2 linked regions of the Azospira inquinata genome follow. The protein of the gene in region 2 interacts with the protein of the main gene of each other region in a pairwise test. Links are inferred from orthologs where the notes say so. Each region holds a gene or a part of one and is shown on either strand. Other genes may lie near its edges.

Evidence for each region.
Region 1: the proteins of rlmB (region 2) and tsaE interact in binary tests that used the Escherichia coli proteins (3 or more experiments, as listed by UniProt). The link is inferred for Azospira inquinata from one-to-one orthologs.

Annotation. Positions count from the first base shown.
Region 1 is NZ_CP064782.1:697,269-700,286, reverse strand. What follows is about bases 41-2,958. They hold tsaE (tRNA (adenosine(37)-N6)-threonylcarbamoyltransferase complex ATPase subunit type 1 TsaE), read left to right. Parts: upstream 41-1,208; coding sequence 1,209-1,709; downstream 1,710-2,958. Other genes in these bases: Azoinq_RS03050 (N-acetylmuramoyl-L-alanine amidase), read left to right, coding at 1,670-2,958; queG (tRNA epoxyqueuosine(34) reductase QueG), read right to left, coding at 102-1,187. In the rest of the region: more of Azoinq_RS03050, read left to right, coding at 2,959-3,018. UniProt on the Escherichia coli protein: Required for the formation of a threonylcarbamoyl group on adenosine at position 37 (t(6)A37) in tRNAs that read codons beginning with adenine.
Region 2 is NZ_CP064782.1:470,953-473,844, forward strand. Bases 29-2,820 are described here. They hold rlmB (23S rRNA (guanosine(2251)-2'-O)-methyltransferase RlmB), read right to left. Parts: upstream 1,905-2,820; coding sequence 1,152-1,904; downstream 29-1,151. Other genes in these bases: Azoinq_RS02075 (Eco57I restriction-modification methylase domain-containing protein), read left to right, coding at 29-882; Azoinq_RS02085 (HDOD domain-containing protein), read left to right, coding at 2,156-2,820. Outside these bases: more of Azoinq_RS02075, read left to right, coding at 1-28; more of Azoinq_RS02085, read left to right, coding at 2,821-2,892. UniProt on the Escherichia coli protein: Specifically methylates the ribose of guanosine 2251 in 23S rRNA.

The DNA of each region.
Region 1 (3,018 bases), 230 kb from region 2 along the record:
TTTTTTAAACGATGCTGGAAAAAGCCAGGCTTTGCCTGGCTTTTTCTTTTTCCAACGTCCTGAAACTTGTTTTTACAGGGAAAAACGGAATACCCGGGAAATCAGTCGGGTTTTTTTCCCGTTAACCGATTAAGGGCCCAGGCCACATGTTCCCGCACCAGGGGCGAGGGGTGGTCCAGACGGCGGCGCAGGGCCTGCATCACCGCTGGGCCTCCGGGACCGTTGCCCAGCGCCACGGCGATATTGCGCAGCCAGCGTTCATGGCCGATGCGCCGGATCGGGCTGCCCGCCAGGCGATCGTTGAAATCCGTGGCTTCCCATGCGAACAACTGGAGCAGGGTGGCCGCATCCAGGCCCTCCCGGGGAGAAAACTGGGGGTCCCCCGGGGTGGCGAAGCGATTCCAGGGGCAAACCAGCTGACAGTCGTCGCAGCCGTAGATGCGGTTGCCCAGCAGGGGGCGGAAGGCCTCCGGTATGGGGCCGTGGAGTTCGATGGTCAGGTAGGAGATGCAGCGCCGGGCGTCCAGTTCGTAGGGGGCCAGGATGGCGCCGGTGGGGCAGACGTCCAGACAGCGCCGGCACTGGCCGCAGTGATTGGTTTGGGGCTGGGCGGCGGGTAGGGGCAGGTCCGTATAGATTTCCCCAAGAAAATGCCAGGAACCCTGCCGGGTGAGGAGCAGGGTGTGCTTGCCCCGCCAGCCCAGACCGGCCTGACCCGCCAGTTCCACCTCCAGCACCGGGGCCGAGTCGGCAAAGCAGCGGAAGCCGAAGGGGCCGATGGTCTCTTGCAGCCGTTCCGCCAGTTTTTGCAGCCGGCTGCGCAGGAGTTTGTGATAATCCCGGCCCAAGGCATAGCGGGCCACATAGGCCCGTTCCCCGTCCGCCAGGATTTGGGCCGGGTCGGCCCCGGGGGGCAGGTAGGACTGGAGCACGGAAATAACGCTCAAGGTGTTGGGCACCAGGCGCTCCGGGGCCAGGCGAAGGTCCGCATGCTTGGCCATATAATCCATGTGGCCGTGGCGCCCCAGTTCCAGCCAGCGGTGCAGCTGGGGCCCGGCCCGGCTCAGGTCCGGGCGAGCGATGCCCAGGGCGCTGAAGCCCAGTTCCCGGGCCCATTGCCCCAGGGTGGTCGGCCAATCCGTCCCGTCTTCCGTGCCCAAAGGGCCCGGGAGGGTGGTTTGGGGCATATTTTCTGTGGAGTCTAACTCGTGCATACGTCCGATCATAACCAGCCGACGCCGGCTTTGCATCTGCCTGATGAGGCTGCTACCCAGGCCCTGGGTCAGGCCCTGGCGCCCCTGGTGCAAGGGGGCATGGTGGTGTTCCTGGAAGGGGATCTGGGCAGTGGGAAAACCACCCTGGTGAGGGCCCTGTTGCGGCGTCTGGGCCATACCGGTCCGGTGAAAAGCCCTACCTATACCCTGGTTGAAGTTTACAAACTTTCGAGCTTATACTTGTATCACTTTGATTTTTATCGCTTCAATCATCCAGATGAGTTTCTCGATGCAGGACTGGACGAATATTTCCGGCAGGGGGCCCTCTGTTTTGTGGAATGGCCCGAAAAAGCAGGAACTTACCTGCCCCCGCCCGACTTGCGGGTGGTCTTTTCCCAGGAGGGAGAAGGGGGGCGGACAGTGGTGCTACAGCCGGGTAGCGAGGAGGGGAAGCGATGCGTAAAACAGCTCAATTCAGTAAATCCCAACGCCTGATTCGCCGCCGTCTGTTGCAGGCTGGCGGTGCCGCCATGGCTTTGTTGGTCACGCCCCTGGCCAAGGCGGCCATGGGCCGTCCGGGCATTCTGGCAGTGCGGGTCTGGCCCGCCACCGATTACACCCGGGTGACTCTGGAACATGATGGGGAGTTGAAGTACTCCTTTTTTACGGTGAAAAACCCGGAACGCCTGGTGGTGGATATCGAGGGCGTGGAATTCAATGGGGTTCTGGAAGGCCTGGCTAACAAGGTGGGCCCGGACGATCCCTATATCAAGCTTTTGCGGGCCGGCCGCTTCAAGCCCGGGGTGGTGCGTCTGGTCATGGAATTGAAGACCGAGGTGGCGCCCCAGGTGTTTGCCCTGAAGCCCGTGGGGGAATACGCGGACCGGCTGGTGTTGGACATCTATCCGGCCCATCCGGTGGATCCCCTCCTGTCCCTTTTGCAGGGACAGCCGGACCATGTGGCGCCTGCTCCAGATCTCCAGCCCGCACCTAGCACCCCTAGTACCCCCAGTAGTCCCAAAACCGTGGCTCGCCAGGATCCCAAGCCGGCGGATCCCCCCACCCCCAAGCGCGCCGACACCAAGCGGAGTGGCAAGGGGGTGGTGGACCGGCTGGTGACGGTGACCCTGGACCCGGGGCACGGCGGGGAAGATCCGGGAGCCAGCGGCAAAATGGGTAACCACGAAAAGGATGTGGTGCTCAATATCGCCCGCCTGCTCAAGGCCCGGATTGATGGGGAACCCAATATGCGGGCCCTGATGACCCGGGATTCGGACTTTTTCGTGCCCCTGGGGGTGCGGGTGCAGAAGGCCCGGCGGGTCCAGGCCGACCTGTTCGTGTCTATCCACGCCGACGCCTGGGTTAATCCGGAAGCCCGGGGCTCCTCCGTCTTTGTTCTCTCCGACAAGGGAGCTTCCAGTTCGGCGGCCCGCTGGCTGGCCAAGCAGCAGAATGACGCGGATTTGATCGGTGGCGTCAATTTGGGGGGCAAGGACCCGGTGCTGGCCAAGACCCTATTGGATTTGTCCCAGACCGCTACCGCCAACGACAGCCTGAAACTGGGCAAGGCCATGCTGGGGGAACTCTCCAACATCAACCGCCTGCACAAGGGGGCGGTGGAGCAGGCAGGGTTCGCCGTGCTCAAGGCCCCGGATATTCCGTCCGTGCTGGTGGAGACCGCTTTCATCAGTAACCCGGAAGAGGAAAAGAAGCTCATCGACCAGGGCTATCAGGAGCAGATGGCCGATGCCCTGTTCCGGGGCATCAAGCAGTATTTCGCCAGAAATCCGCCCCATCCCAAATC
Region 2 (2,892 bases):
GAAAAGGCGGTGCGCCATCTGAATCCGGGGGGGGAGCTGATCTTCATCGTGCCCCGGGATTTCATCAAGCTCACGGCGGCCAAAAAGCTCAATCGCTTTCTTTTCGACCAGGGCACCATCACGGACTTTTTCGAGACCGGGGATGCCCGGGTCTTCGACGGGGCGGTGCCCAACTGCGCCGTATTCCGCTTTGAAAAAGACCGGTTCGACCGGCGCCTGGAAGATGGCCGGACCTTCCATTGCGTGGACGGCCAGCTCCTTTTCCTCAAGGGGGATTACACCGTGCCCCTGGGAGACCTGTTCGAGGTGCGGGTGGGGGCCGTTTCCGGGGCCGACCCGGTCTTCCGCCATCCCCAGGGCAATGCGGAATTTGTCTGTTCCAAAACCGTGGATACGGGGGAAACCCGGACCATGATTTTCGGCATCCGCCACCCCCATCTGGAGCCCTACAAGCGCCGCCTCCTGGCCCGAAAAATCCGCCCCTTTGACGAAAGCAACTGGTGGATGTGGGGCCGGGTCCATCACCAGAGCGACCGGCCTCGGCTGTACGTGAATCAGAAAACCCGCCGGGCCCAGCCCTTTTTCCGCCACCCCTGCCCCAATTACGACGGCTCCATTCTGGCCCTGTTCCCCAAGGATCCGGAGATGGACCTGGACCTGGCCCAAGAGCTCCTCAATACGGCCGTGGATTGGCAGGAGCTGGGCTTTGTCTGCGACGGCCGCTACCTCTTCGCCCAGCGCTCCCTACAAACCTGCCTGCTTCCCGCCGCTTTCAACACCCTTAGGCACCTCCATCCGGTGGGCCAGCCCCCGGCCCCGCCCGTCGGGGATACGGCTAACACGACTGGGACGGCGGCCGCCTCGGACTTGAAGCGGGCTTAGGCGCCTGGCGGCCCCAGCGGAGGCTTGGGCTTGGGCTTGGGCTTGGGCTTGGGCTTGGGCTTGGGCTTGGGCTTGGGCTTGGGCTTGGAGCCAGGGTCCGGGTCGGGGCCCCCCCTTAACGCCCCCTTACCGGTTCGTCCCATTCACCGTGCCGGTCCGCTCCGTCCCGCCTTCCCCGGCGGAGTGCCCCCCAAAATCAGGCCACAAAAAAGCCGACCGGCAACACCGATCGGCTTATTAGGTTTTTCCGGCAAACCGGTCCGCTAGCCTTAGCTCCCCAAACGCCGCTTGGCCTCGAACAGGCACACCCCGGCGGCCACGGAGACGTTCAGGCTTTCTACCGCCCCGGCCATGGGGATGCGCACCAGCTGGTCGCAGTTTTCCCGGGTCAGGCGGCGCATGCCTTCCCCTTCCGCCCCCATGACCCAGGCAGTGCCCGTGGGCCATTGGGCGGTGTAGAGGTCGTCGCTCCCCTGGTCGTCCGTGCCGATGACCCAGATATTCCGTTCCTTCAGCTCCCGCAGGGTGCGGGCCAGATTGGTGACGGTGATGTAGGGCACGGTTTCCGCCGCCCCGCTGGCCACCTTGATGGCGGTCTGGGTCAGGCCCACAGCCCGGTCCTTGGGGGCAATGACAGCATGGGCCCCCACCGCATCCGCCACCCGCAGGCAGGCCCCCAGGTTATGGGGATCGGTGACGCCGTCCAGGATCAGGAGCAGGGCCGGTTCTTCCAGGGTATCCAGCACGTCATCCAGGGCGGGCTGGCGCTCGTTGGCATCCACCCGGGCCACCACGCCCTGGTGGCGCATCCCCGGGGCCATGCCGTCCAGGCGCTTGGCTTCCGTAGGAATGACCCGCACATCCTGGGCCTGGGCATGGCGCAGCAGATCCTTGGCCCGACCGTCCTGACGCCCCTGTTCCAGGTAGATTTCCTGAACGGCGGCCGGATTGTGGCGCAGCTTGGCGATGACGGCGTGGAAGCCGTGGATGAGACGGGAGGGGCGGGTGTCGTTCTGAGCCATGGGGAACCAAGGGGGAAAATCGGGAAAGGCCGCCATTCTAGTCCAGGGGGGCGAAACCTGCTGGAAAAGCGCGGTTAGGGTAGGATGATCCCCACAAGTAGGGATAAAGGGCAAATTTACGGAAATATTCCCTTGTTTCCGGCCGAGGGCCTCTCTAGTATGGAGAAAAAGCTCAAGAAATCCCGGGGGGCTCCGTTAAATCAGGAGCTTGGAGACAAATCTTAGCGTAACTTTTTAAGCGCCACGCCATCATGCTCGATCAAGCCCTGCCCAATCTGGATTCCTGGGTCAGCTATTTCAGTCAGGAAAACCTGCCCATCCTGCGCCGTACCGCCCGGCAGCTGGCGGCTGCCCGGGAAAATATTGACGACATCAATGGCCGGGATATTGCCGCCATCGTGCTCCAGGACCCCCTGCTCACGGTGCGGGTGCTGGCCTACATCCAGCCCATGGCCAATCAACGGCTGCGCAACGACATCACCACCATCGACCAGGCCATTGTGATGCAAGGGGTGGAGCCCTTCTTCCGCCGCTTTGAAAACCTGCCGGTGGTGGAAGATGGCCTCAGCGCCCATCCCCAGGCCCTTCTGGGGATGCTGCACACGGTGCGCCGGGCCCAGCGGGCGGCCCGCTACGCCAACGACTGGGCCTACTGGCGCCACGACATGAATGTGGAAGAAGTGGTGGTGGCCACCCTGCTCCACGAGCTGGCGGAAATCCTTATCTGGTGCTTTTCCCCCACCCTGGCCCTGCGCATCAAAGCCATGAAGCGCATGGACCGGAATCTGCGCAGCACCGTGGCCCAGCACGCCGTGCTGGGGGTGACCCTGGCGGACATCCAGCAGGCCCTGTGCCGGGCCTGGCACCTGCCCGAGCTGATGATTACCCTGACCGACGACAAACAGGCGGACCATCCCCGGGTGCGCAATGTGCTCCTGGCCATCAATCTGGCCCGTCATTCCGCCGAAGGCTGGGACGACGCGGCCCT